3 linked regions of the Endozoicomonas gorgoniicola genome follow. The protein of the gene in region 2 interacts with the protein of the main gene of each other region in a pairwise test. Links are inferred from orthologs where the notes say so. Each region holds a gene or a part of one and is shown on either strand. Other genes may lie near its edges. The genes, in order: NX722_RS01580, rlmN and ftsZ.

Region 1 (10,020 bases), 600 kb from region 2 along the record:
GAAAGTCCGTTCTTCCAAACGGTTGTTGCTTCCCTAAGAGTTTATTCGATTTTAAGTGAAGATCGAGCTGTCCGAGCAGAGCAATCGAAGTCATAAAACCGGAAATGTCATTATTTTCAAATTGGAAACCTGGAGAGGTCAGGCTTGCCAGCTCCGGCTTTGTAATTCCAGAAATAATGATTCCTGCTGTTCTTCCCGCACTAAAACCCAGAGAAGTAAGGCTGTTATCCTTTATGAGTGTTGCAGAATTTGGAGCAACTTTTAAATCTAATACTTCTCTGACGTCAGTGATGAATTTGTTGTCCTGGAAATCCAAAACATGAGTTTTTCTCGTATTGTTTGAATAATCTGTATATTGAAGATTTATTTTCAAAGGGGTATCAATGTCTTTCTTAGGAACTCTGTTTTTACTGGCATAGCATGAGCTAAAAGTATTATTGCGAAAACTAATAAACACCCTGTCATCAAGCCATCTTGAAAAAATATCCTGATGATTTTCTTCTAGTGACATATTAACTATTGCGTCATTTATCTGGAACAGATTGCTGTTAGTGATTTTGATGAGACTGTATCCCTCGGGATAATTGAAGCTCATTGGCTGCAGGTCTATTTTAATCATATCCGAATACACCATATCAGGATATATGGTTCTACGGTGCAATCTTCTGGACCCAAAATGCCCATATTGATAACACAGTTTGCTATAGCTTTGTCTATATGAAAAGGAAGTGGCGTTTGTTATGCCTGAAATAACGACTCCAGAACCCGCAAGTCTTATAAGATTATCTCTTTTAGTATTTTGATTAAAAGTGGCGTCTGTTGAGTGCCAATGGCATGAAAAGCTAGCAGAAATTCTTCGTGCCATAGAAATATGATAGTCTTCCGCCAATGCGACCTTGTTAACATCAATTGGAATACCAATAAGCTTTTGACCGGAATCAAGAGTAATTGCATCCGTAACAAAAAAATAATTGGTCCAGGTTTTCGGTATATGACTCGAAACCCCTTTATCTTCTCCAGCGATAAACGTGCTCCCTATAGTACACGATGCCTCATTCTCTCTAATGTTGACACCGTATGCCTTTCCAACCAGTAAAAAAGCTGTGCCAAATCTTTCGTGCCAACTTTTGGAATCGTTATAACCATTAATACGTTTATCAAGATTAAACTTTTGTTCAGGTACCTCTATAATACATCGCCTGATCTCTTCATCCGGGTGTTCCCGGAAAAATTTTTCCATGCCATCAGCAATGACTTTCACAATGGCATCGTTACTTGCATCCAGGCGACCCATGTTAACCGAAAAATTACAAAGCCTGTTCAAACGGTCCATAGGTGACTCTGATGGAGAAGCAGGCTGCTCAGTGGTGCTAAGCGTGGTGGCGTTTGTGGGGATCGCCACGGCTTTATCTAAAAATCCGTACATGACAAGTACGAACAGGTACAGGATGTTAAAGCGTTTGACTTTATTCATATAAAGACTGTCCTCACAGCCAAACAAAGCAGGCTGCTCTATACCGGCGGAAGCTGGATTAATGAAAACAACCTCCGGAGATCTGGATGGTATATCTAATGATTAATTGTTAATACAAATGAGAAGTATTATCTTCCCTGAATTAAATAGCCCATATATTCACTGGCTGCAAGAAAATAGTCGGTACTTAACCAAACCTGTTGATTTGACAGGCTGCTTACCACAATCACCCAGTACGTCTTTACAAACCATCTTTGCCTTTCAATTCGTAGGTTAATGGTTGTATAGTTCGCAGCCATTTTGTTTGTTTGTCGATTGTTTGTTGTCTATGCGACTCCTGACTGCGCCATTGGTGGCGATTGCTATAACTGCTTCTGTCTATAGTGCGGAAAATGCTTTTCCGTACTGGACAATGATTGCGCAATGGAAAAACCCTCTTCTGTTTCTGGCTGGCATGATGGCAGGAGTACGCTGGCCGGACTGGGATTTTTTAATACCAGGGTTAAGCCATCGTTCCGGCTTGACGCATTCCTTACTGTTGCCGATGGTCGTGTATTTTATGGCATTACCTGCCATTGCTGCCGGTTTGTCGCTGGGTATTGCCCTGCATCTGTCTTCTGATATTCAGCCAAAAGCCTGGACGGGAGGGGCATTGATAAAATTTCCTGTTCTGGGCAGCATCGGGAAAAGGCTGTCGCCGTTGTGGCTGTTTATCAATATTGCGGGCTGCATTGGCATTATGGCGGCTTCCCTTGATATTGAACCGCATTTTGCCCAGTTGATTATGCTGATGGTGACGTCTGCCGGAACCTTCTGGTATTTCAGTCGAGAGGAAAAGAGGCGCCTGATTCCACTGACCACTCTGGCAGCCAGTGGCTTGCTGGTTCACAGTTTTCGCAGTGGGCTTCTTACTCTGAACGCTGTGACTCAGCTTTTTGTCTGATCGTCTGACTTCGGGAGCGCTGACGCTCCCTGTCGCGGATTTTCTGTTTGCGTCGTGATGTTACGGTATCCGCAACCTGCCCACCGATATGAGCCTCGCCTCTGGCTTTAGCCAGCTGCATCTGCTTTTCCCGCTCCTTGAAACGCTGCTTCTGCTGGCTGGAATGTTTGTTATGGCAGTGTGGGCAGCTGACCCCCTGCTCATAAAACGGGCTGGCTTTATCTTCCTCGGTAATGGGCAGGCGGCAGGCGTGACACTGGTCGTATTGTCCCTGCTCCAGCTGGTGGTTGACGGTGACGCGGTCATCAAAGACAAAGCATTCGCCTTCCCAGAGTGATTCTGTTTCCGGAACGTCTTCCAGATATTTGAGGATGCCACCCTGCAGGTGATACACCTGTTCGAAGCCCTTTTGTTTAAGGTAGGCCGTTGATTTTTCGCAGCGAATACCACCAGTGCAGAACATGGCGACTTTTTTGTGTCTGGCCGGGTCAAGGTGTTTGTCAGCGTATTCAGGAAACTCCCGGAATGTTTCGGTTTGCGGGTTGGTAGCATGCCTGAAGGTTCCCACCTGGACTTCGTAAGCATTGCGGGTATCGACCACGACTACCTCCGGATCTGAAATCAGTCGGTTCCAGTCCTGAGGTTTTACATAAGTGCCAGCACTCAGGTTCGGGTCGATATTCCCGACCCCCATGGTGACAATTTCTTTTTTCAGTTTGACTCTGGTGCGTTTGAAAGGCTGCTGATCCGTGAAAGACTCTTTGGTGGTCAGGTCGCTTAGTCTGGGATCATCTCTCAGCCAGTCCAGAAGGTTATCAATGTTTTCACGGCTTCCGGCCACCGTGCCATTAATGCCTTCATGGGCAAGCAGTAGGGTTCCCCGGATTTGAAGTCGGTGCATCGCCTCGGACAGGGGCAGGCGCAGGGACTGGTAGTCGGTGAGAGTCACGAATTTGTAGAGGGCGCAAACAACGGTTTTCATTATTGTTGTCCATATTGTTGTCCATTGATTGTACAACGCATTATCAGGGGATATGTTCAGGAAGCCGGATGATGGGTTGGTTAAATGTGGTGGAGAGTGTAGCAGTCAATCGGGGATTAGAAAATACTGCTGCGGTCTTCTTCGCTATGAAGTGGGTATCAGTCAGTGGAAGCGTTTCTTCCATAAAGTGTTAGGCACACTAACCGCGTAGTCAGTGTATTTTCAAAAGCACGGGTCATAATTTAAAGAGTATTAAAAAGCCAACCAATAATAACTTTTAATTAAAAAGAATAAGGAGTAAATGATATGCACTCAACACAATTTCTTAATCATCCCACAATCGGCACTTTCGGGGTCGGCCAATCTGATACAACACTCCATTCCGATGAACCCAGAGGGGCCGGTACGCTGAATGGAATGGGGGTAACGGAAGAAAACGGACACAAGTATCTTTCCCGGATGGCTGCCGACCAGACGAAGCCACCAAAAACATCCATCATGAGCAGAATAGCCCGACCGTTTAAAGTGGCGGGCAGCTACATGAAAAGCACCATCGTAAACAGTACCCGGTATGCCGCAAACATTACGGAGAAGCTGGGTAAATTTGTTGGTGCTTCCGCAATTCTCGGAGCCCTGTGCCCTATTACTGTACCCTTAGCGTTAGCGGCAGTTTTCCTTCCAGGGTCACAAGCTGGCAGGCAACTCGGTAGCATAGTCAGTCCAGCTGAGTCGCTGGCTGGAAGTGCAGGCTATATTGTTGGCGGAGTTGCAGGTGCGGCAGTGGGGCTGGCTTTAACGCCTCTTGCAGGCATGATTGGCCTTGTCAGGGGGGCGGTCAGTCACATACCCGCCTCACGTTCTGCGAAAATCTGATTCCAGTCATTTGGTCAGGGCGATGCAGTGCCAACACCGAAGGGATGAACACTGCATTTTTCCCTAATGGTAATGGCTGCCTGGAAAAGCAACAGAGCGGGAAGTGTTGTCAGTTAACTTTGCAACCAGACGTTCTTAGCCCAGTGCCAGACCGTAGGCCACGTTTCTTCTTCCTGCAGTTCACCGTCTGACCAGAGACCGACTTCGCCTTCAGCGGAAACGCAGTAGTAATCGCCATTGTATTCGCAGATTGGGATCAGGTCTCTGGGAACACCCAGATCCCAGGCGGTTGCAGTGACTTCTGGCAGATAGGTGTGTGAATGGGAGTCAGCAATGGTGACCGGCTCCATTGAACCATAGACGACATCGCTTACCTGTAACAGGAATTCACGAAATTCGTAGGGTATGGGCAGCAGGATCTGTTCCTCTATTTCTATCAGGTCATCTTCGTTGGGAAGATCCAGCGGAATGGCTACCTGTTCCGCATTTTCCCGAAGTTCTTCAATGACATCTTCCATCGGTCTTTATCCAGTAACAATAGTTTGCCCTAGTTTAACATTGCTCACCTGTAGCGTGATCACATTTAGGCGGACAGATGTGGGGTATAATAGGCTGGAAGTGCTATGGACTGTCTTTTGTCATAGTGCGTTTCGGTTGTAAATTTGGCTTTTTCGGGTAATCAAACGTGAGCAGCGTCGCTGTCAATTTGGGTACCGACCCTGTGCCAACCTGTTTCTGGCATTATCTGCTGCCCTCTGTTATGGGCATGATGATCAAGTCTGTATATATCATTTCAGATCTGATCTTTATTGGTCAGCGTATGGGATACGCTGGTCTTGCAGCAATTAATATTGTAATCCCTTACTTCACTTTTATGTTTTCGATTGCCGTGTCGATTGGTGTGAGCGGCTCAGCGTTGATGGCGATTCGTTTTGGTGAAGGGCGTAGACAAGAAGGCCTGATTATGTTTCAGCAGGCGTTCTCCCTGACCTGTATCATTATGGTGCTGTTCACGTTTTTTACACTGCTGAACCTGGAAAACATTTCTTGCCTGTTTGGTGCTGATGAAGAGCTGTTGCCCCTGGTAAAAGATTATCTGGGCATGATAACGCTGTTTGCTACTCCGTGTGGTATTGGCTGGGCCATGTCTGGATTCATCCGAAATGATGACAACCCCGGGCTGGTTATGATGGCAATGATTGGTAGCGCCTGCACTAATGTTTTTCTTGACTGGCTGTTCCTGTTTCCATTTGGCTGGGGCATGAAAGGTGCTGCTTGTGCCACGGGTATTGCTGAGGTGGTCATGTTGGGAACGCTGTTATTGCACTTCCGTCGCCCAAATCAGGCGTTGAAGCTTAAACTGGTGCTGCCGGACTGGCACATTGCCAAACTGATTTTCAGGAACGCTGTGTCGACATTTACCATGGAATCTGCGTTTGGTGTGGTGATCATGATATCAAACTGGGTGTTGTTAAGGCTCGGCGGTAACCTGTTTGTTTCTGTGTATACCATTGCCCTGAACTGCACCTGGGTGGTGGTTCTTCTTGTGTATGGTGTCGGACAGGCAGCCCAGCCGATTATCAGCTTCAATTATGGTGCCGGGCTTAACCACCGGATTCAGGAAATCATCAAACTCGGGTTTGGGCTGGTGATGGTGATTGGCCTCACCCTGTCGCTGGGAATGGTTGTGTTTGCCCACTCTATTGTGACCCTGTTTGTTGATAAGCCATCTGAGCAATTGCTGGCTCTGGGGGGGCATGTATTGCGGCTGTATGCATTATCATTAGTACCTATGTGTATCAATCTGATGACGGCGACACTGTATCAGTCGGTTGATAAAGCCGCTTATTCCACGGTTATTTCCATGTTGCGGTCTCTGGTTTTGCCGCTGGCAGGATTATTCTTATTGCCAGGCTTATTTATGGTTAATGCCATTTGGTACAATTTGTTGCAGACAGAGGTTACGACTGCCCTGATCAGTGTGTATTTCCTCAAGCGTTTTTGGGATCAGTTGCGTAGAAACAGCGTTTAACCCTCTGTGACGTTGTTTGTATAAAGAGTCTGCATGAAGAGTCTGTATGAATGGTGTTCACAGGCTTTCTGTCAGAAAGCCTGTGATGAGAAGCAGAAGGGCTATCTTCTGGAGCTATTAGCTTTTCTTTCGACGCAGTGGTTCAAAGCCTGCATCGACTGCAGTACTGGAGGTGTCAGAAGGCTCACGACGTTTACCGATGTTTTTCTTCACACGATGACGAGCTTTGGATTTGTCGACGTCTTTTTTATTGGCCTTTTTCTTTTTCGATCCTGCCGCTTTACCGGAAGCCTTGACCTTTTTCGGACCTTTCCATGAACCGCGCAGCTCTTTAATGGAGCGCTTTTCAAAACGGGTTTTCAGGTAACGCTCAATACTGGACATCAGGTTCCATTCGTTAGGGCCAATCAGGGCAATAGCCAGCCCTTTGTCACCGGCACGTCCGGTACGGCCAATTCGATGCACATAATCGTCACCACTTCGGGCCATATCGAAATTAATAACCAGTTGCACACCTTTAATGTCCAGACCCCGGGCTGCTACGTCTGTGGCGACCAGTATATTGATCTGGCCATCCTGAAACCGGTTCATAATCTGTTTGCGGTGTTTGTGATCCATATCACCGTGCAGTACACCCACCTGTAACCCCTGCCTTTCCAGCAGATTAAACAGATGCTCGGCATTGTTGCGGGTATTGGAAAAGACCAGTGCTTTGTCAAAGGGTTCGTGCTTCAGCAGCCAGCTCAACAGACGTTCCTTGTGCGGATTGTCGTCAGACAGCATGATCTGCTGGTGAATGTTTTCATGCTTGTCGCGGGCTGTACTGAGGGTAATGGTTTCCGGGTTTGTCAGTACAAGCCGGATAAGCTCGCCCATGCCTTTGGGTTTCATCGTGGCAGAAAACAACAGGGTCTGGCGTTCTTTACGGCATTCGTCAGCAATTTTAAGCATATCGGGGCTGAAGCCAAAGTCGAGCATCCGGTCAGCTTCGTCCAGCACCAGATATTCGAGGTCTCTGAAATCGGTGTTGCTGTTTTCCATGTGTTCCAGCAGGCGCCCCGGCGTGGCGATCAGGATTTCCGGGTTCTTGCGCAGGGTGTTAACCTGATGGCGGAAATCGTCACCACCGGTAATGATGCCTGCTTTCAGCCAGGTAAAGCCCGCCAGTTTTTCACACTCTGTCATAACCTGACGTGCCAGTTCCCGGGTGGGTACCAGAATCAGCCCCCGGGTGCTGGAACGGGGTGCCGGATTATTCTGCATGTGATGCAGCATGGGCAACAGAAAAGCGGCTGTTTTACCACTGCCGGTCTCTGCGTTGACGATAAGGTCCTTGCCTTTTAACACCTCAGGAATTGTGGCTTCCTGAACGGGCGTTGCCTGAGTGAATTGCTGTTGGTCCAGAGCCTTTTGCAGGCGTTCATGCAGTGCCAGTTCGGAGAAAATCAAGGGCGGGTCCTCGGCAGAAAATGATGGGAAATTTGAGAGGCAGGCATTCTATGTGGGAAGGACTGAAAAAGCTATCTCCTAACTGAACAAGGTTCGCCAAACAGCATGTCTGTGACAACATCTGAAAGCGCGTCTGAGAACTCGTTTAACCAGCGGTAATGCTCTGCCATCTGCAATGTGTTGTAGACAAAAACGCCTTTTTTGATCAGCAACAGTCCGGTTTGGCTACCTAAACTGACGACTCCTCCATCGGTCATGTCCAGGGCGTTCAGTCCATAAGTCGTTTCAAGGAACTGTATGATAAGAGTTGACTTATAAGTAACCAGATAACCGACTACTTTTACATGGTCTTCGACTTTATTGCTGACAATCCCGCGAACCGACAGCTCAGATTCGCCTTCAGTATGGGAGTAGCCATTCTGGTGCTGTTCAAAAACATCCCCTACCGCGTCTCCGATCGGACTCAGCAATAGATTCATGGCTTCAAACAGCACAAGCCCACTGAGAAGACTGACGTAGCCGGGGTAAAGTCTGTAGGTCATTATGAGGGGCAGGCCGATTGATATGGCATCTTCTGCCAGATCGTCCAGGGAGTTTTGTAAAAAATGGCTGATCTGGTCAAGAACAGAGGAGGCAGTACTGGAAGTCAGCTGTTGTAATCGTTCCTGTGGACTGGTTGGTAATTCCTGAATACTGATAATGTTACAGATGTTTCTTTTTACCCAGGGGGTGGGGCAACGATCAAGGAATTTTGAGTCGTCAGGAAGCCTTTTGCTGGTCATGACCTTTTCAAAAAGCGGATCATCATTACAGACCAGCGTGGATTCGTTGCCGGAGGTATCGATCAGGCACAGTTTCCCATCCCACTGGCCGAGAGCATAAACCTGAGGCGGGGCAAATGCTTTTACCCCTGTGGTGAGTATCGTGAGTACCAGACAAACTAAAAGACAGAAGTATTTCATGAAGCAGGGTACTTCTGGTTATTTGGTTATTAAATTAAAGTTTCTGAGGTGAATTATGTATTAACCCTTTTTTGGTTAATAATTTGCCATCTCAGGGCTGAGTTGCTATTTGATGATAGAATAAGAGTCTTTAAATGCGAATGGAGGTTTTATGTACGCCTTCTTGCGGTTTGTTGTCTTTATCGTTTTTCAGCTAGGTCTGGCAGAAGCAGGCGAGTTTAGAATTGATGTTTATAATGCAACGAATTTTCTTTGTGAGCATGATCCTGAAGAAAGCTGTTCTAAAGAAAGCTGTCCTGATGAAGTTCCGATCTCTCCAATAACACTTCAACAGCTTCCGTTTATCCGGAGTATTTATGTTTCACATAATTCAAGCCAGTATTTCATCTACTCAAATGCCGAAAATCCAGGGACTCCTGAGTTACCTCCTATGGCGAATCCGCAATTGCGGCGTGTAGCACTCAAAAGTGCGCCAGCCAATACCGGAAAAAACAAAAAAAAAATCGAATTGTGAGTTATTAAGCAGCAACACTGACACGTCTTTTGTTCCGAAGCAGGTTGTCATCAGCAAGGCAGGTAGTAGTATGTTTCTTGCTGCAACTACCTGGGCGAATGGTAAGACCTCTCGTCGCACAATGTCCGGAGACCCTCTTTCATTGATCAATGTACTGATGAACTTTGAGGATGGTATGGGGCGCAGGGACGTTCGTTATAGCAATAAACACAAAAAGTGGATGATTAAAGATGATGATGCCCGTGTGGTTCCGGGTCTTTCGTCTTCCTTTTTTTATAACAGGTTGCAGTTTGATAACGCCTTTTATGACGGCATTCTTGATGTTGATGGCGAATGTGCAATTTATGGAGTGGTTGTGCATTACAGACATGCCATTGAGTGGAATAAGCGCAGGGCTCCCCATCAGATTGTTGTTGGATTCCAGCTGGTCAATCTGTTAGATCCTTCAAACCTGTTCATTCAGATTACAAACTGGGAAAACGACGAACAGCACGTTTCTTACTATTATTGCGACCCCGGAACATCGGCTGATTGTCCGCTGCTGGGTGAGGCAGGCAGCCAGGTCGACGGGCAAACGGAAGAAGAGGCTGATTCAATGCCTGCTGCCTATGATAACGAAAGCTTTGAGTTTGATAAGGATGATTGGCCAGATCCTCCGGGGGCAGCAGGCTGTAGTGGATTCATGATATCGTCAGGCTCATAGGTGGCTTAATGTCAGGTATGGGCTGATGAGCGTTAAAGACAATGGAAAAGTCGTGTGCGTATCAGGCGGATTCGACCCGGTTCACATT
Region 2 (10,046 bases):
CATCTCAGCCACCTGTACCTGACAGTTGCAGATACAGGTATCAGGGTTATTTTGCCTGCAGGTACTCAATCGCTGCATTAACGTCCATGGTCTGCTGAGGTTCGTCGCCGATCAGAGGCTTAACAGTGACAGTACCGGCTGCCAGCTCGTCTTCACCCATAATCAGGGCAATCTCTGCGCCGCTGCTGTATGCACGCTTCATCTGCCCCTTGAAACCGCCACCGCAGTTCACCTGCATACGAAGATCCGGCAGGCGGTTGCGAATGGTTTCCAGCACCGGCATGGATCGTCCACTCACACCTTCACCACGGGTAACTACCGCAACATCAATGGTCTTGTTAACGCTGTCCGGAATCAGGTTCAGGGTTTCCAGCAGCAGGACCAGTCGTTCCTGCCCCATGGCAAAACCAACGGCGGGCGTTGGCTTGCCACCCAGCAGCTCCACCAGGGCATCATAACGACCACCGCCACACACGGTTCCCTGGGCGCCCAGGCTGTCTGTAATCCATTCAAACACGGTTCGACTGTAGTAATCCAGCCCCCGCACCAGGGTTGGATTTACAATATAGTTAACACCTGCCGCATCAAGAATCTGCTTCAGTGTTTCAAAATGCTCGCGAGACTCATCATCCAGATAATCCTGCAGGACAGGCGCATCTTTAACGATTTCCTGAGTACGTGCATCTTTACTGTCGAGAATACGCATCGGGTTGATGCTCAGGCGACGCTGGCTGTCTTCATCCAGTTCGGATTCATACCGGCTCAGGTACTCAACCAGAGCTGTACGATAGTTCTTACGAGCCTCCAGCGTACCCAGGGTATTCAACTCCAGGCGCACATGATCAGTCAGCCCCAGCTCTTTCCAGAAACGGGCGGTGAGAAGAATCAGTTCGGCATCAATGTCCGCACCGGCCATACCAAAGCTTTCCACACTGAACTGGTAGAACTGGCGGTAACGACCTTTCTGCGGACGCTCATAACGGAACATGGGGCCGGACGTCCACAGACGCTGAACCTGGTTATACAGCAGGCCATGCTGAATCGCTGCGCGTACACAGCCTGCGGTGGCTTCCGGACGCATTGACAGACTTTCACCATTGCGGTCAGCAAAGGTGTACATCTCTTTTTCAACAATATCGGTACCGGCACCAATGCCACGGCTGAACAAGCCACTGGGCTCAACAATAGGCATACGCATCTCACTGTAGCCGTAGTTAGCCATCAGCTGCCGGAATTTACCTTCAAGATATTGCCATGCCGGACTCTGATCTGGCAGGAGATCGTTCATGCCACGAATAGCTTTCAGTTGCTTTGCCAACTTCTGACGCCCTCTAAATCCTCAACTGTGCCGACCAGACAGGGCTGACCGGACAAAAGGAGCAACTATAACGGTTCCGGCTTAATGATAACAGTCAAAATACAGATTAACCGGCATCTTCAGAGCCAAGCACCAGGCTCACCACATTGCGGCCCGGTTCAGTGGCCTTCACCTCTACCGGTTCACCATGGAAGGTGGCAGACTGAACACCGGCTACGTTGCCAAAGCGTACCTGAATGGTATCAGGAACTTCCAGATCCAGAGTGGATCCTGCTTTTTGCACATCGGTATAAAGGCTTTTTCCCGCCATATCACGAACCTGAATCCAGCAATCCTCAATAAAGCGAATCACCAGGTGCGTCTCATCCGGCAGTGCCAGCTCAACGGGAGCAATACCCGACACTTCCTGCTCTGTTGTCTGAGCAGTCTCAGGGGCATTGTCAGACACCGCCGGAGCGATCAGTTCTTCATCAGGCTGAACGGAATCTGCAGGCTGCTCTTCCTGATCATCTTGTTCTGGTGCAGCCTCCGTCACCGGATGAGTGGGGTTGCCAACAATAAGCTCAGGCTCAGGCTCAGGGACGGCCGGGCTTTCAGAGACTTCAGCAACAGCAGACGTATTGGCTACACGCCCACCACCCCAGTTGTAATAACTGAATGCCACCACCAGCAAAATAGCAATAACACTGATCGCACCGCCAATACTCACGACAGGAGAAACCTGACGACGAATCTCTACATCTTTTCCTTCAGACAGCCTGGGTGTTTCTTTACCGTTGTCTCCGGTGAACTGATCAAACCGTTGAATAATCTCATCCGGGTCAAGATCCACCAGGCGGGCATAACTCCGAAGATAACCCCGGACAAACATCAACCCTGGCAATTTATCAAACGCACTGCATTCAATGGCATCAATATACGACGCAGGAATTTTAAGGGTTTCTCCCACCTCTTCGGTTGTCAGCCTCTTCTGCTCACGGAATCGTTGCAGTCGCTCACCTGGAGATTGCAAGCCTTCTTCTCTTTCCTGTTCGTGTGTCGACTGAGCATCGACCTGTGTGGATTCGTCCAAGAGGCTTTCACTGTTTGTATCGGTCTTTGTTTCTAATAAGTCAGTAGTCATAACTGCTTCGACTCCGGGTATTCCGTCCCGCTTCCGGGCTGGAATAATAACGCTGCAGCTCATTAGAATAACGGGCTGCAGCGTTATTGTCGCCGTTGGCTCTGGCCAGCCTGATGCCCAGCTGCAGGCTACGCTCATTTTGCGACGACAGTGTGACAAATGTCTGATAATGCTCCCAGGCCAGAAGGTACTCCCCCTGCTCATAAAGCAGAGACGCCAGTTCCAGCCGGGATCTGGGCAAATTGGCATTAAGTTTCAGGGATTTTTCAAAATTCTGCCGAGCCAGACTGCGCTGCCCCTGCTGCAACGCAACCCGCCCCATATTCTCGAAAACACGACTGCGCTGAGAATAGCGAACATCATCTCCAGCCAGTGTAAACTGACGGTAAGCTTCGCTCAAACGGTTCTGGCTGAAAAGAAATGCGCCATAGTTGTTGTGTATTTCTGCCGAACCGGAACTGAGAGAAAGCGCTTTGCGAAACGACTGTTCAGCCAACTTGTCTTCACCTTGCAGCTGATACACCAGGGCAAACATAGCATGCACATCCGGCGAGCCGGGTCGAAGTTCCAGAGCCCGGTTCAGAGGTTTGATGGCATTTTCGGTATAACCCTGCTGCACATACCCCCTGGCCAGATCGATATAACTTCGGACTGCCTGGTTTTTATCTGTCGGCCGGTTTCCTGTGGACACGCACCCCGACAACATCATACTCAGCAATGCGAACATGAAAGCTGAACAAAGCTTCCGTTTTGCAGTCATGTCTCTCCCCAAATTATTAGTACTGGCCAAATTATTAGTACTGTCCATCAGGGCAGCACACTCAGTTCATGAGGCGCACTGCTCTGCAAAGGCTTATCAGGCTTCCAGCTGCCTGGCTTCGATATAACGCTGGCTCCGGCGGGTACGGTCATTGACCTGACCCACCAGCTGGCCACAGGCAGCATCGATATCATCCCCCCGGGTTTTGCGCACGGTTGCATTGAAACCCGCAGCCTGCATTTTCTCCTGAAAACGGCGAATGGCATTATTGCTGGGGCGCTCATAACCGGAATGGGGGAATGGGTTAAAGGGTATCAGATTCAGCTTGCATGGCACATCCTTAAGCAGCTGAATCAGTTGCTCTGCATGTTCCGGCTGATCGTTCACACCCGCCAGCAGAGTGTATTCGATGGTCACTACACGACGATTGTCGGGCAGAGAGTTCATGTAAAAATCAATGGCATCCATCAACTGAGCCAGTGGGTACTTTTTGTTGATGGGAACCAGCACATTACGCAGCTCGTCGTTCGGCGCATGCAGGGACACCGCCAGCGAAACATCCGTCACCTCGCCCAGCTTTCGCAACATAGGCACAACACCGGAAGTACTCAGGGTTACCCGACGCTTGGACAGGCCATAGCCAAAATCATCCATCATCAGGTTCATGGCATCCACAACATTGTCGAAGTTCATCAACGGCTCGCCCATTCCCATCATCACCACATTGGTAATACGGCGGTCTATTTTGGCAGGTACATTGCCAAAATGACGGGCAGCCACCCAGACCTGACCAATGATTTCAGCCACTGTCAGATCCGAGTTAAACCCCTGCTTGCCAGTCGAACAAAAGCTGCAGTCCAGGGAGCAGCCTGCCTGAGAGGAAACACACAACGTGCCACGGTCTCCTTCAGGGATATAAACGGTTTCAACACAGCTGCCACTGGTTACCCGTACGACCCATTTGCAGGTGCCGTCTTCGGAAAAGTGGCTGCTGACGATTTCAGGCCCGCGAATTTCAGCGACCTGTTTCAGTCGCTCACGCAGAGCCTTGCTGACATTGGTCATGTCGTCGAAGCTGTCAACACGCTCATGGTGGATCCACTTCAGCACCTGCTGAGCGCGGAACTTCTTTTCACCAATGCTGACAAAAAAGGCTTCCATCTTACTGCGGGACAGACCCAGCAGGTTGGTTTTAGCCATTTCATTTACTTCAGAGACGGACTGACCGACTGTTTCTGACATTTTTACACCTCAAAATCGCCGGGTATTTATACCCGGCAATCGTACTATCATCTCGTTCGCGGACAGAGTTCCGCTTTATCAAAGAAATAAGCGATCTCCCGAGCTGCTGATGTTGGAGAGTCAGAACCGTGTACGGCGTTTTCGTCAATGGTTTGAGCAAAATCCGCACGGATGGTTCCTGGTGCTGCTTCAGCCGGATTGGTCGCTCCCATCAGTTCCCTGTGCAGGACAACGGCATTGTCTCCTTCCAGGACAGACACTACGACCGGGCCAGACGTCATAAAGGCCACCAGATCAGGAAAAAATGGCCGTTCTTTATGTTCTGCATAAAAGCCTTCTGCTTTCTCCTGACTCAAATGGATCATCCGTGAGCCAACGATATTCAGACCTGCTTTTTCAAAGCGCTTGTAAATTTTACCGATTACATTTTTTGCAACAGCGTCCGGCTTAATAATCGATAAAGTGCGTTCTACGGCCATTTACACTCTCCAAACTCATTTTTGTTCGTGGCCTATTATTCCGAAGAAAAAGGCCGTTCTTATAATTCAGTTCGAGACATTCTTCACGACCATCTGTAAGTTCCAGAGCCTTGCTTACAGGAGTATCGCTACAGAATGGCATGGCGGCATTGTAAACGATGACAGTGGAACTGTCAGTCTTTATGACCCGCAGCCCGCCGTCGGATTACACGTTGCAGGCAGCGAATCTGTTACATTCATTGACGGAGTTCATCAACCTCCGTAAAGCCTAATCCCGGGCATTAACGCTGATCTCCATGTTGTTGTCGGCATTTCTGATAATCAACCTGTCTACGTAGGACTGAACTTTGATCACATTATCCCCCACAACTTTAGTCACGTAGTTGCCTGACTCCCAGTAAACAGTCTTAATGTTATTGATTGCCTTTCGCGGGGTCAGGTTCCAGTCAATAACAAGCAGGTTCACCTCTCCCTTTTTGACAGACACTGTCTGTTGAAGGTTTGAAATATTGATCACCTTCCCTTCCGGCTTTTGAACGGTAAATTCAGATTCCCGCACCTGCCATCCGTCGCTGAAGTGGTTATACTTCATCACCATGCGGTATTGACCGCCCACCCTCAGGGGAGATTGTGGTATCCAGGCATTTATTCCCGGTCGGTTTGCGGGCAAACCTCTGTTGACTGGAACCAGGGTTAAAATTTCATCTGAACGGATGTCAACCAACATCATCAGCAGACCGAAAATTTGCTTTTGTGTCTCCGGAAGCAACTCAACACTGATCATCTGCCCCCTTAACGGACCAGGATCGTCATCATAATGTTTAAGGTTTGAGGACAAAGGATCAACCACAGCGCCATTAAACGGGTACATCACAAAGCCGCTGTTCTGCTGGCGAACCAGACTGGCTGCGTCATAACTGACGCGCGACTCCAGGACTCCCAGACCATTACCGCAAAAAATGACCGAACAGGTCCTCATGCCCGCAGGACAGTTCTTAAACGCTTCTTTTGCGCAGAGTTCCCTGGTCTTCTCATTGAACACGCGACCATAGTCATTGCCCATCATAAAGACATAAAGCCTTCGTGACTCACTGGGAAAAACTGACTCAATACGGCAGCTATAAAACCCAATATCGTTAAGTTTCGGATTCAGAAAGTTCAATCTATGTCCCATTGAACTCATTAAGCTACTTATGGCTTCAGCCCAACTTTCAAGACCTACATGAATATTCTCAGCAACACCGGAAGTATATTCCTGCTTTTTCGCCCGCTCTCTCATATTGCCTGTGTAGTACTCTGAACCCGCTATATCCTGCTCATCATGCCAGCTGATTTGACCTGTATTCAGGCTCTGTCTCAGCCGATCATAATGTTCAGACCAGTAGAGGCAGTGCCTGCGTGAAGCGTCTTCCAGGGCTTTATTAAATTGATAAACAGACTGAATACCTGCATTTTTCCGCTCGCTGTTCAGTATGTCCAACACCGCTTTAGTATCTTCTGCATTTCTGTCATCTTCAGCAATTAACCCTGCAGAGTTAATCGTGACAAGAAGCACCAACAACCATTTAACAGCAGATTTCATTGTGTATGCATACCTGTTCAAACCATAATCAAGCATGGACTATAGCCTGAACAATAAGTTCCGGTGTCTGAAAGTCTTTATAACCCGTCGCCGGGCTGCAACCTTACTGAACTTCCCTCTATTGAAAATTTCAGCAACACCCTGAAATCCTGACAGCCTTTTATATTCCTGCCTCTGCAATCGTCCGGTCTACCTGCAAAAATTCTACCGGCGCACCGTTATCCTCAATAAAAGCGACCCACACCCCGGGGCTGGGACTGTTTGGTTCAATGATGACGTGCTTGTCCTTAATGGCAGCCTGCAGGTCGTCCACTTCAAAGCAGACATGAGGGACGGTCTTCACCAGCTCGGGGTAGTCGGCGTCTTCTTCAAAGCGCATCCATTCCACTCCGTAAGGGTTGCGCCCAAAGCCGCTGACATACATTTTCAGGTGAGGCAGGTGTTTCTCGTCCTTTAACTTTTCTTGGGTAGGAATACCAAGATGATGGTATTTCATGCCTTTATTCTCCTGTAGATTCTGCCCCATAGTATGGCATCACTCCCTTCAGGCTGCTTTAGAATCAGGCGGTCACCCACAACACCACAGCGTCTTCTTCACTGAGCGATACCAGCACATGTCCCATTTCGGCATCATAATAAGCGCTGTCGCCTTCATCCAGTTCAACAGGCTGGTAGAACTCGGTAAACAGCGCCAGTCGACCGCTCAATACCAGCAGAAATTCCTCCCCCTCATGCCGCACCCAGTCCTGATAGTCATCAAAAGAGCGGGCAAACACGGTGGTCCGGTAGGGAATCATGCGCTTACCCGACAACTCATCTGCCAGCAGCTCATGTTCGTAGGTCGTGGTAGGGTGCAACTGCCCTTCCCCTTTACGGGTTATGGCGCGCCTGCCAGTGGCAGAGGTTCGGGTGTCGGGCTGGGTGAACAGCTGTGGAATATCAATCCCCAATCCAGTGACCAGTTTGGTGACCGCTGCAAACGTGGGGGAAATCTGTTCATTTTCGATCTTCGACAGGGTGGAACGTGCCAGCCCGGTCAGCTTGCTGGCTTCCTCAAGGGTCAGGTTCTTGCTCTGTCGAATATCCCGAACCCGCTGCCCCAGTTGCAGAGGCTCAACAGACGCTTCTCTGTCGCCGCGCGTAACCATTACTGACTGTTTTTCGCGTTGTAAAAAATAAGCCTGCTCAGTCATTTTTATTTTTCACCTGCATGAATTGATCCAGCTTAGGAGCAACTGAAAAAGGGCAACTAAAGAAGTATCGGCAATAGTAACCAAGCCGAGCCGTGAATTAAAGGAAGACTCCCTGATTGACGACATTTGTTTCCTATATGAAACCCGCCAGACCTTATGCAGTCTGAGCCTCCGTTGAATTTTCCCACCTAATTCATTAAGTTAAAGCCACCTGCGAACGGACGATTTTTGCTGGAATTTTCACAAGGTTAGTGATGTATCTCCGGTCTGTGACGCAGCTGAACAACAAGCTAACAGCGGATAAAACCATGGAACAAATAACAAATATTGTGAACGCCATTAACGGGGTCGTCTGGGGACCGTTAATGCTTGTTCTTATTCTGGGGGTAGGGCTATTCCTGATGCTGGGTCTGCGGCTGATGCCACTGCTCAAGCTGGGAACCGGTTTCAAACTATTATGGAGTGGTCGTACACCGGCAGAAGGCGACGACAAGGCGGGGGAAATCTCACCCTTTCAGGCATTGATGACGGCCCTGTCGGCTACCGTTGGTACCGGTAATATTGCCGGCGTTGCCACTGCCGTCTTCCTTGGTGGTCCCGGAGCCCTCTTCTGGATGTGGTGTACAGCACTGGTAGGTATGGCCACCAAGTTTGCAGAAGCGGTACTGGCTGTAAAATTCCGGGAAGTAGACGACAAAGGCAACCATTATGGCGGCCCTATGTACTATATCAAAAATGGCCTGGGTTCCCGCTGGGCATGGCTCGGCACACTGTTCGCCCTGTTTGGGGCTATCGCCGGCTTTGGTATCGGTAACACGGTGCAATCCAACTCGGTCGCTGCGGCTCTGGAAGCCAACTTCAGTCTGCCAACCTGGGTAACTGGTGTAGCCCTGATGGTTCTGGTAGGCCTGGTGCTAATTGGCGGCATCCGTCGTATTGGTCAGGTCGCTGGCGCGCTGGTTCCCTTTATGGCCATTACCTATCTGTTAGCCGGGCTGGGTGTTCTGGCGATTAATGCCGCTGCCATTCCTGAAGCTCTGTCACTGGTCTTCACCTATGCCTTCTCGCCGGTTGCCGCTACCGGTGGTTTTGCCGGTGCAGCCGTGTGGGCAGCACTTCGCTTTGGTGTTGCCCGGGGTATTTTCTCCAACGAGGCTGGTCTGGGTTCTGCCCCGATTGCCCACGCTGCTGCCAAAACCAAAGACCCGGTTCGTCAGGGCATGGTTGCCATGCTGGGTACTTTTATCGATACCATTATTATCTGTACCATCACCGGCCTGGTGATTATCACCTCTGGTCTCTGGACTTCCGGTGAATCCGGTGCAGCCCTGACTTCCATGGCATTTGCCAAAGCCATGCCGGGCGTTGGTAACTACATTGTTACGTTCTCGCTGACCATCTTCGCCTTTACTACCATCCTGGGGTGGAGTTTTTACGGTGAGCGCTGCCTCGTATATCTGTTTGGCCCTCGTTCAGTGAAGCCGTACAGGGTTCTGTGGATCATAGCCCTGCCCATTGGCGCAACTCTGAACCTTAACTTCATCTGGCTGGTTGCTGATACTCTGAATGCCATGATGGCCATACCTAACCTTATCGCTCTCGTGCTGTTAAGCCCTGTAGTGTTCAGGCTGGTGCGCGACTATCTGGCAAAAGAAGCCGCCGAAAAAGAAGGCAGGAGCATCACTGAATAATTGTTGACAATACCCTTAGCAGAGCAGGCCATGAATTCTACAGAGTTCATGGCTTTCTATTTAATAAAGCAGCAACGCCAACTGTCAGGTAGCATTTTAAAAAAACAAATAATCTGAATAGCAAGAGGTTTATAAACAGCTATATTCAAGCGTTTACACACGTATACTTCAATCCTCATGAAAAGCTTCTCATTAAGTTCCTTCATAATACGAACATTGCCGTTAACTTTTTTATTTCCGTGTCTACCTGCTACAGCACAAGACATGCGCCGGGAATATACGTCAACGGTTATGACTTCAAAAGAGACTCAAACATTAAGTGATCTGTGCAATTCTTCCGTAGATAAGGAAGACAGGCTGAGCAAATCAATTCAAATAGCTGCGGCGACAGTACTAAGCAATATTCAAAAGCAATTTCCCTACAATCAGATATCCCGATGCGTCGTACTTTTTCCAGACGGAAAGCCTGTTGATGAGACGATCGAAGAATATAACCGTTTCAGACTGCCGGAAGATAAAGAGAATACGGCCTTTCTGCTGCCCGGACCCGGCGTTAAAACACTACTGCCGAATCCTGGTCAGCGAGGCGAGGGGCTAAGTATGGTTTATGCCAAGGGAACTTATCACCTTCTTCCGGATCACTGGAAAAAAAGCTATA
Region 3 (10,026 bases), 1.9 Mb from region 2 along the record:
TGGTACTTCAGCTGAAAGAGAAGTCAGTCTGGTGACTGGCGACCGGATTTATGCGGCACTGGTTCGCAGTGGTGTGGATTGCAGAATGATTGACCCGGCTGATGACCTGATGGGACAGCTGGAAAGCTATCAGCCGGATCGTGCCTTTATTGCTCTGCACGGACGTGGTGGGGAAGACGGTACTGTTCAGGGGTTGCTGGAGTCCATGGGTATTCCCTATCAGGGCAGTGGTGTTCTGGCATCGGCCCTGGCGATGGATAAATACCGCACCAAGCTGCTGTGGCAGGCGGTTGGGCTACCTACTCCGGATTTTCGTCTGGTAGAAACCCCGGACATGCTTGAGTACTGTGCTGACATGCTGCCAGTATTTGTTAAACCCAGCCTGGAAGGTTCCAGTGTTGGTGTGGCCAGAGTGGATCGTGAGCAGGATCTTCTGCCTGCTTTTGAGAAAGCATCCGGACATAACAGTTCGGTTCTGGTTGAGCAGTTTATTGATGGGCCTGAATACACCGTAGCGATTCTTAATGGTGAAGCCTTGCCGGTGATTCGTATTGAAGCCCGGAATGAGTTTTATGACTATGAGGCAAAGTATTTGTCTGATGATACCGGTTATCGTCTGCCTTCCGGCCTCAGTAAAACCCGGGAACAGGAAATGCAGGCGATCGCCCTGACGGCGTTTGAGACCATTGGTTGCTCAGGCTGGGGGCGTGTGGACTTTATGGAAGACCAGCGTGGACGTTTCTGGTTGCTGGAAGTGAATACTATTCCCGGGATGACTGAACACAGTCTGGTGCCTATGGCCGCAAAGGCGGTAGGGCTGGATTTTGATGCGTTGGTTCTGGAGGTGCTGAAGTCATCATTGCCAGGTAATGTTCTATCAGACAACGTACTAGCAGACAGCAGTCTGGTAACAATGGATGATCACGAAAGGGAAAGCCAGATTGTTACTGAAGCGGAAGCAGACCCGGTCTAAGCGTTCAGGCAGTCAGGTGGATAGCGTTCAGATCAGAAGAAGGCGGCAGCCGCCTTCTTCTGGTCGTGTCCGGACTTATCTGTCTACTCATTCGCGTACCGGATGGCAGATTGCCCGGGTGACGACCGTTGTTGTCTTTCTGGGCGCAGTGTTGTGGGTATGGCCTTCACTGATGAACTGGTTGAACCGGCCGATAGCACGTGTGGAAATTCATGCCGGCTTTGAGTCTCTTAACCGGGTGAAGGTGGAAGCAGAGCTGGAACCGTTTCTGGTCAATCGTTTCTTTCATCTCGATCTGGAAGCGATGCGTCAGGCACTGTTGCAAATGCCCTGGGTTCGGGAAGCCAGTCTCAGACGACGCTGGCCGGATCGACTGGAGGTTTCCCTGCAAGAGCGTCAGGCGGTAGCCCGATGGAAGCAGGATAAATTAATTACTGGTGAAGGCGTTGTGTTTACCCCTGGGTCGGTGAGTGAATTTAAGTCGTTTCCGCTGTTATCCGGGGCGGATGATGAGGCACTTGAGGTTATGCAGCAATATCTGTCTATCAGTCAGTTATTGCGACCATTGGGGTTGTTGGTGGGCGGATTGCAACTGGGTTCGGCTGGTTCATGGCGATTCAGGGTTGATCATGTGACGGTTTATCTCGGTCGTGATCGGCGCATGGAACGGTTACAGAGGTTTGTCCGTCTGTACCATGCAAGGCTGGACAGTCGCTGGAACGAGGTAGAGCGTGTGGATATGCGTTACCTCAATGGTGCGTCTGTCGCCTGGCGACAGAATTAATGTAAAGGAAAAGCAGAAAGAGGCGGTGGTATCAGCGTGCTGACTGTCTGTGCTGACCATCTGTGCTGACCATCTGTGCTGACTATGAAAGTTATGCTGACTATGAAAGCTATTGCGGTTTAGGAAGATAAATGCCATGACATCGGCAGAGAACGGAAATTTGATCGTTGGGTTAGACATTGGCACCTCCAAGGTAGTGGCCATCGTCGGCGAGATTCTGGAAGATGGCGAGCTGGAGGTGATTGGTATTGGTTCCCACGCTTCCAGAGGTTTGAAGCGTGGTGTTGTCGTGAATATTGACTCTACTGTTCACGCCATGAAACGAGCCATTGAAGAAGCTGAATTAATGGCCGGTTGTCAGATTCATTCTGTTTATGCGGGAATTGCCGGTAATCATATCCGTAGTCTGAACTCCCACGGTATCGTGGCTATCAGGGAACGCGAAGTAACCAGAGCTGATATTGAACGGGTTATTGATGCTGCAAAAGCAGTAGCAATTCCTGCCGACCAGCGTATTCTTCATATCCTGCCACAGGAATATGTCATTGATTCTCAGGATGGCGTCAAAGAGCCGCTTGGGATGTCTGGCGTTCGCCTGGAATCAAGGGTGCATCTGGTCACCTGTGCGGTGAATGCCGCCCAGAACATTGAAAACTGTATACGACGTTGTGGGCTGGAAGTCGACGACGTCATTCTGGAACAGCTGGCATCGAGTTATTCTGTCCTGTCTGAGGATGAGAAAGAGCTGGGTGTCTGCATGGTGGATATTGGTGGTGGTACTACCGATATCGCCATTTTTACAGATGGTGCTATTCGCCATACTGCTGTTATTCCTATTGCCGGGGATCAGGTGACCAATGACATTGCCATGGCATTGCGCACACCGACCCAGCATGCGGAAGAATTGAAGATTAAATACGCCTGTGCACTGACTCAGCTGGCTGGTGCAGACGACATGATCAAGGTTCCCAGCGTGGGCGACCGCCCGGCTCGGGAGCTTTCCAGACAATCACTGGCAGAAGTCGTAGAGCCTCGTTATGAGGAGTTGTTTACGTTAATCCAGCAGGAGCTTCGTCGCAGTGGTTTTGAAGAACTGATCCCCGCAGGTATTGTCCTGACGGGTGGAACGTCGAAGATGGAAGGCGTTGTCGAGCTGGCAGAAGAAATATTCCATATGCCGGTAAGACTGGGAATGCCGCAAGCGGTGCGGGGTTTGGCCGATGTCGTATGTAATCCAATATATTCGACAGGTGTCGGGCTTTTGCATTACGGTCTTAAAGTCCAGCAGGATGGACGTAAGGAAGCAGTATACAGCAAGCAGGAGGACGGTGTGTTCAATCGGTTAAAACAGTGGTTTCAGGGTAACTTCTGATTGAACGCCACTGCCAATTTTTAGAAAATATCCTGTTTAAGGTGAGAGAATAAGGAGAGGGCCACATGTTTGAAATGTTGGAAGATAACGTGCCGCAGGAAGCGGTCATTAAAGTTATCGGTGTCGGCGGCGGTGGCGGCAATGCTGTCTGCCATATGCTGAACAGTCAGCTGGAAGGTGTAGAGTTTGTCTGCGCCAACACTGACGCGCAGGCTCTTAAGAAACAACATATGCAGGCGCATACACACCTGCAGCTGGGTGCTGGCATTACTCGTGGTCTGGGTGCCGGTGCCAACCCACAGATTGGTCGTGAAGCGGCCATGGAAGATCGTGATCGTATCAGCGATCTGTTGCAGGGTGCCGATATGGTGTTCATCACTGCTGGTATGGGCGGTGGTACAGGCACGGGTGCTGCGCCAATTGTGGCACAGATTGCTCGTGAAATGGGTGCATTGACAGTTGCGGTGGTGACCAAACCTTTCTCCTTTGAAGGTCGTCGTCGTATGTCAGTGGCTGAAGAAGGTCTGAAAGAACTGCAGGAAAATGTAGACTCTCTCATCTGTATTCCTAATCAGAACCTTCTGCCTGTACTGGGTAAGGATGTCAGCCTGCTCAACGCCTTTGGTGCTGCAAATGATGTGCTTCTGGGTGCAGTGCAAGGTATTTCGGAACTGATTACCCGTGACGGTCTGATCAATGTCGACTTTGCAGACGTACGTACTGTGATGTCGGAAATGGGTATGGCAATGATGGGTACGGGTTCTGCTACGGGTAGCAATCGTGCAGTTGAAGCCGCTGAACGTGCCATTCGCAGCCCGCTGCTGGAAAATGTTAACCTTCGTGGCGCTCGTGGCGTACTGGTTAATATCACCGGTGGTATGGACATGGGGCTTAACGAGTACACCGAAGTGAACGAAACGGTGGCCGAGTTCGCTTCTGAGAACGCCACGATTGTTGTCGGAGCCGTTATCGATACTGAAATGAGCGATGAGTTGCGAGTGACTGTGGTGGCAACCGGCCTGGGTAGTGAAGAGTCTGAAACAGACCCTGCCCTGAAGGTGGTTGACGGTTCTCGTCCGCGCACAACCCGCAACGATGGATCACTGGATCTTAAAACCCTGGATATTCCACCGAGCATCCGCAATCGTACCAAAGATGCGGAAGAGGCTGGCAGGCCTGCAACGGTAACCGCCGATGCAGAGCCAGAGCCACCAAAACGTCAGACAACATCGACTGACAATGTAGATTATCTGGATATTCCGGCGTTTTTGCGTCGGCAGGCTGATTAATTGAGTGTAAGTTACGACTTGTGTCAAATGTAACTTTTGTTACAATAAGTCGTTACATTCAAATAACAGGGACCTTACAGGTCGCGGAATTGCGTAATCATGATCAGACAGCGTACCCTGAAAAACATTATTCGTGCCACGGGAGTAGGGTTACATTCTGGCGAAAAGGTCTATTTGACCCTGAAGCCAGCTCCCGTTGATACAGGTATCATCTTTTGTCGTACGGATCTCGACCCAGTTGTAGAGATACCCGCACGTGCCGGGAATGTGGGGCAGACTACGCTGTGCACATCTCTGCAGAAAGATGGTATTCGCGTAGATACCGTCGAGCATCTTCTGTCCGCTCTGGCAGGACTGGGCATTGATAATGCCTATGTTGAAGTCAGCGCCCACGAAGTGCCTATTATGGATGGCAGTGCCGGTCCTTTCGTTTTCCTGGTTCAGTCTGCGGGAATCCGGGAACAGGAAGCACCGAAAAAGTTTATCCGGATCAAAAAGGAAGTCGCCGTTTCTGATGGCGATAAAACGGCTACCTTCAAACCTTATGCAGGCTTTAAGGTAAGTTTTACCATCGATTTTGATCATCCGGTATTCAAGAGTCGTTCGCAGACTGCTGCGATTGACTTCTCCAGCACTTCCTTTGTCAAGGAAGTCAGCCGGGCTCGTACATTCGGCTTTATGCGGGATGTAGAGTACCTTCGCTCCCAGAACCTGGCTCTGGGCGGCAGTGTTGATAATGTAGTGGTGGTTGATGACTACCGTATCCTGAATGAGGATGGCCTGCGTTATCACGACGAGTTTGTAAAGCACAAGATGCTGGATGCCATTGGTGACCTGTATCTGCTGGGCAATAGCCTGATTGGTCAGTTTGTTGGCGTTAAGTCCGGCCATGAACTGAACAACAAGCTGGTTCGTCACCTGCTGGAAAACCAGGAAGCGTGGGAAGTGGTGACTTTCGAAGATGCGGAAGTATCACCAATTTCTTACCTCAAACCTGTAGCGGTTACCGCTTAAACGGTATCCGGACTTCAGGGTATGGACTGCTGAAGAAAAAAGGCCGCTTTTAAAGCGGCTTTTTTTGTGGTTGCAGTAAAGCATTTTGTAACTCATTGAGTTGTAAGCAAAAAATCGATTAATTTCCCTGTTTTCAGGTCATTCTGTAGTAGTTTGTTGATCTGTATTCTTGCGGGAATTTGTTTGTCGGTGCTAAAGTCCTTCACTTGTTATAACTCTTGGTTCAGTGTTCCTTGTCCCAATATCTGGTCGGGATAAGTGAGGGACTGTATTTAAAAGGCGGGAGCCCAGGGCTTTTTAATGAAAGTCATAGTTGTCAAGCAGGATCATTCACGCACCCGGTCATTCAGAGTCAGTGGACAACGTCTGGCCGTTGCAGCGGCACTGGTCGTTACGCTGTCTGTATCTCTGGGTGGTGGCTTAATGTATGGCTTCCTTAAATATGATTCGGATATGATTCTGACCGAAGAGGGTCTGGAGAACTGGAAGCAGACACTACTGGGTCAGAAGCAGGATCTTGCCTCCGTTCGTGAAGATGCCGGACGCCAGCTGGATGCCCTGACATTGCGTCTTGCGGAACTGCAGGGACGTATTACACGACTGGATGCTCTGGGCGAGCGGCTGACGTTGCTGTCCAACCTGGACGATGGTGAATTTGATTTCAGTCAGGTACCAGCGCTGGGTGGTCCTGAGCAACAGCCTGACAGCTTTCAGGTTTACGCCAAACCATCGCTGACGGATGCGCTGGACAAACTGGCGGAACAGATTGATAACCGCGAGCAGCAGTTGCAGTTGCTGGACAACCTGCTGATAAACAAGGCGCTTGATGATGAAGCGTTCCTTAGCGGGTTGCCCGCCGCAAAAGGCTGGTTATCATCCCGCTTTGGAGCCCGAACCGATCCGTTTACCGGCAAGGACGGCTGGCATAACGGTATTGATTATGCCGCACCGCGCGGAACCGACATTCTCTCTCTGGGTGCAGGGGTGGTGGTCTGGTCCGGTGATCGGTGGGGCTTCGGCACAATGGTTGAGATTAACCATGGCAACGGTTACGTCACTCGCTATGCCCACAATGACTCAAATGTTGTCAAAGTGGGTGATATTGTGACCAGAGGACAGGTGATCGCCAAGATGGGAAGTTCAGGCCGTTCTACCGGATCTCATGTGCATCTTGAAGTATTGGAGAACGGTAAGGCTGTCGACCCTCAGCGATATATGTATCGGGCTGCGAAATGATCTGACGATTACAGGCGGTTCGGTAAAGGAAGTGTGGCGCTGCATTTCCAGCTGAACTACATTCTTTCCGGTTGTTCGCTGGGAGGATTGAAAACCGGGCGACGCGTTCATATATAAAGATGGGGATAGAATCTGGTCTACTGCCGTGATTTAGCAGTTTATAGTTCGCTGAATCACACAGACTGTACTAGCAGATTTTATGCGGTTTAAGTTTACCGGATTTAGCCCAGTAAACCGGTTGAGAGATAGTCAATCACACAAGTATGTTTGCTTCTTTAGTCAAAAAAATTATTGGTAGCCGTAACGACCGGCAGCTGAAACGAATGCGTAAGCTGGTTAAGGCCGTAAATGCACAGGAAGACAGTATTTCAAGCCTGTCTGACGAAGCGTTACGTGCCAAAACTCAGGAATTCAAAGACCGCTACCAGCAGGGGGAAACCCTTGACGCCATTCTGCCTGAAGCCTTTGCGGTGGTTCGTGAAGGTGGTAAGCGCAGCATGGGTATGCGCCATTTCGACGTTCAGCTGATCGGTGGTATTACCCTGCACGAAGGTCGTGTAGCGGAGATGCGCACTGGTGAAGGTAAGACCCTGATGGCGACCCTGCCAGCTTACCTGAATGCAATTACCGGCAAAGGCGTTCATGTTGTTACCGTTAACGACTACCTTGCCCGTCGAGATGCCAACTGGATGCGCACCCTTTACGAATTCCTTGGTCTGACAGTGGGTGTCGTGGTGCCACAGCAGGATCCGGAAGAAAAACGGGCGGCTTACCTGTCGGACATCACTTACGGTACCAATAACGAGTTTGGCTTTGATTACCTGCGTGACAATATGGCCTTCCGCAAGGAAGACAAATTTCAGCGTCCTCTGCACTTTGCGGTTGTCGATGAAGTCGACTCTATCCTGATCGACGAAGCCCGTACGCCTCTGATTATCTCGGGTCCGGCGGAAGACTCTTCTGAGCTGTACCGTCAGATGAACGAACTGGCTCCAAAGCTGGAACGTCAGATTGAAGAAGTGGCCGAAGATGAAGAGCCTACCAAGCACTACACTGTTGACGAGAAAACCCGTCAGGTTGAACTGACTGAAGTGGGTCACCAGTTTGTTGAGGAAATGTTGCAACAGGGTGGCTTGCTGCCTGAAGATGAAAGCCTTTACTCTTCGCACAACCTGACCATGCTGCACCATGTCAATGCTGCGCTGAAAGCTCATGTGCTGTTTACCCGCAATGTTGAGTACATTGTTCAGAACGGTGAAATCCTGCTGGTTGATGAACACACGGGTCGAACCATGCCGGGGCGTCGTCTGTCTGAAGGTTTGCATCAGGCACTGGAAGCGAAAGAGAACCTGAAGATTCAGGCGGAAAGCCAGACCATGGCTTCCACCACTTTCCAGAACTACTTCCGTATCTATGAAACACTGTCCGGTATGACCGGTACTGCCGACACTGAAGCGTTCGAACTGCGTCAGATTTATGGTCTGGATGTGGTGGTTATTCCTACCCACAAAGAAATGGTGCGTAAGGATCATAACGATCTGGTCTATCTGACCATCAATGAAAAATACGACGCCATCATTGAAGACATCAAGGCAACTGTTGCTGAAAATCGTCCGACTCTGGTGGGGACGGCTTCGATTGATGCTTCCGAGCACCTGTCTGTTGCCCTGGACAAAGCGGGTATCAAACACAGCGTTCTCAATGCCAAATTCCACGAAAAAGAAGCTGAGATTATCGCTCAGGCTGGTAAGCCGGGTGCTGTAACGATCGCCACCAACATGGCAGGTCGTGGTACCGATATTATTCTGGGTGGTAACTGGGAAGCAGAGCTGGCTCTGATTGAAAACCCAACCAAAGAACAGGAAGACCAGGTTAAGGCTGAATGGCAGCAGCGCCACAATGGTGTGCTGGATGCCGGTGGCCTGCATATCATCGGTACCGAGCGCCACGAGTCCCGCCGTATTGATAACCAGCTGCGTGGTCGTGCCGGTCGTCAGGGTGACCCGGGCTCATCCCGCTTCTACCTGTCTCTGGAAGACAACCTGATGCGTATCTTTGCCTCTGACCGGGTGAAGAACTTTATGAAAGCCCTGGGTATGGAAAAAGGTGAAGCGATTGAACACCGCATGGTGTCTAACGCCATCGAAAAAGCCCAGCGCAAGGTGGAAGGCCGTAACTTCGATATTCGTAAGCAGCTGCTGGAATACGATGATGTGGCCAATGACCAGCGTAAAGTGGTTTACACCCAGCGTGACGAGCTGCTGAATGCCGATGATGTGGTAGAAAACATCGCGGTGATGCGTGAAGATGTTGTCAACGAACTGATCTCCGAATTTATTCCACCACAGAGTCTGGAAGAGCAGTGGGATATTAAAGGTCTGGAGAAGAAGCTGGAAACTGAACTGGCTGAAAATCTGCCGGTACAGAAGTGGCTGGATGAAGACGACCGTCTGGATGAAGAAGGGCTGCGTCAGCGTATTCTTGAATCCGTTGTAGAAAGCTACAAGAACAAAGAAGAGCTGGCGGGCGAAGAATCCCTGCGCAACTTCGAGAAGCATATTCTGCTGCGTATTCTGGATGACAAGTGGAAAGAGCACCTGGCAACTATGGATCACCTGCGTCAGGGTATTCATCTGCGTGGCTATGCCCAGAAGAATCCGAAGCAGGAATACAAGCGTGAAGCCTTTGAGCTGTTCCAGCACATGCTGGAAGACATTAAAGGCGACACCATTCGTATTTTGTCTCATGTGCAGGTCCAGCAGGACGACCACACGGCAGAGGAAGAAGAACGCCGTCGTCAGGAAATGGCCCGACGCATGCAGTTCCAGCACGCTCAGGCTGGCGGTATGGCTGCCGGAGAAGAGTCTGAAGAGGCTCAGGAAGCTGAGGGCAGTGTGCCGCATCCAGAGCCTTTCGTTCGTGAAGGACGCAAGGTGGGTCGTAATGAACCCTGCCCCTGTGGTTCTGGCAAAAAGTTCAAACAGTGTCACGGTAGAATAGCTTAACAAAAATAGCTTAACGCCTGCCGAACAGCACTGAGTCGCAGAAACGGGTCGCACTGGTTGTACTCCAGGCGACCCGTTTTCTTGTGTTTTTTGTTTAGTTTTCCTTTTTTGAAAAACTGGGGTAGTTTTATCGACTTCAGAACAAAGATTAAATGGGAGTCGTTATGGCTGTTGGTTCCGGTAACTGGCCTGAGGTTAAAGCCGTCAAGGGATTTCGTCTGGGGACGGCGGAAGCAGGGATTCGCAAAATAAACCGCCGGGATCTGGTGGTGATGGAATGGGATGAAGGGGCGAGCGTCGCCGGTGTTTTTACTCAGAATAAATTTTGTGCGGCTCCGGTACTGCTTGCTAAA

The links.
Region 1: the proteins of rlmN (region 2) and NX722_RS01580 interact in binary tests that used the Escherichia coli proteins (3 or more experiments, as listed by UniProt). The link is inferred for Endozoicomonas gorgoniicola from one-to-one orthologs.
Region 3: the proteins of rlmN (region 2) and ftsZ interact in binary tests that used the Escherichia coli proteins (3 or more experiments, as listed by UniProt). The link is inferred for Endozoicomonas gorgoniicola from one-to-one orthologs.

What each region holds. Positions count from the first base shown.
Region 1 is NZ_JAPFCC010000001.1:346,964-356,983, forward strand. Bases 5,588-8,559 are described here. They hold NX722_RS01580 (DEAD/DEAH box helicase), read right to left. Parts: upstream 7,754-8,559; coding sequence 6,422-7,753; downstream 5,588-6,421. Other genes in these bases: NX722_RS01575 (MATE family efflux transporter), read left to right, coding at 5,588-6,304; NX722_RS01585 (hypothetical protein), read right to left, coding at 7,825-8,559. In the rest of the region: NX722_RS01550 (hypothetical protein), read right to left, coding at 1-1,474; NX722_RS01555 (hypothetical protein), read left to right, coding at 1,779-2,417; oxygen-dependent tRNA uridine(34) hydroxylase TrhO, read right to left, coding at 2,383-3,399; NX722_RS01565 (hypothetical protein), read left to right, coding at 3,706-4,272; NX722_RS01570 (SMI1/KNR4 family protein), read right to left, coding at 4,386-4,790; more of NX722_RS01575, read left to right, coding at 4,958-5,587; more of NX722_RS01585, read right to left, coding at 8,560-8,715; NX722_RS01590 (hypothetical protein), read left to right, coding at 8,867-9,229; NX722_RS01595 (helitron helicase-like domain-containing protein), read left to right, coding at 9,300-9,932; NX722_RS01600 (adenylyltransferase/cytidyltransferase family protein), read left to right, coding at 9,958-10,020. UniProt on the Escherichia coli protein: DEAD-box RNA helicase involved in the assembly of the 50S ribosomal subunit at low temperature. Exhibits RNA-stimulated ATP hydrolysis and RNA unwinding activity. Acts before DeaD.
Region 2 is NZ_JAPFCC010000001.1:947,453-957,498, reverse strand. What follows is about bases 2,371-5,368. They hold rlmN (23S rRNA (adenine(2503)-C(2))-methyltransferase RlmN), read right to left. Parts: upstream 4,444-5,368; coding sequence 3,298-4,443; downstream 2,371-3,297. Other genes in these bases: NX722_RS04395 (CAP domain-containing protein), read right to left, coding at 5,191-5,368; ndk (nucleoside-diphosphate kinase), read right to left, coding at 4,491-4,922; pilW (type IV pilus biogenesis/stability protein PilW), read right to left, coding at 2,431-3,201; NX722_RS04415 (helix-turn-helix domain-containing protein), read right to left, coding at 2,371-2,441. In the rest of the region: hisS (histidine--tRNA ligase), read right to left, coding at 47-1,318; more of NX722_RS04415, read right to left, coding at 1,425-2,370; more of NX722_RS04395, read right to left, coding at 5,369-6,504; NX722_RS04390 (VOC family protein), read right to left, coding at 6,665-7,000; NX722_RS04385 (helix-turn-helix domain-containing protein), read right to left, coding at 7,065-7,652; NX722_RS04380 (alanine/glycine:cation symporter family protein), read left to right, coding at 8,006-9,388; NX722_RS04375 (hypothetical protein), read left to right, coding at 9,653-10,046.
Region 3 is NZ_JAPFCC010000001.1:2,882,310-2,892,335, reverse strand. What follows is about bases 2,329-5,306. They hold ftsZ (cell division protein FtsZ), read left to right. Parts: upstream 2,329-3,194; coding sequence 3,195-4,418; downstream 4,419-5,306. Other genes in these bases: lpxC (UDP-3-O-acyl-N-acetylglucosamine deacetylase), read left to right, coding at 4,518-5,306; ftsA (cell division protein FtsA), read left to right, coding at 2,329-3,129. Also shown: NX722_RS13230 (D-alanine--D-alanine ligase), read left to right, coding at 1-973; NX722_RS13225 (cell division protein FtsQ/DivIB), read left to right, coding at 918-1,757; more of ftsA, read left to right, coding at 1,894-2,328; more of lpxC, read left to right, coding at 5,307-5,432; NX722_RS13205 (M23 family metallopeptidase), read left to right, coding at 5,733-6,668; preprotein translocase subunit SecA, read left to right, coding at 6,932-9,673; bifunctional glutamate N-acetyltransferase/amino-acid acetyltransferase ArgJ, read left to right, coding at 9,826-10,026. UniProt on the Escherichia coli protein: Essential cell division protein that forms a contractile ring structure (Z ring) at the future cell division site. The regulation of the ring assembly controls the timing and the location of cell division.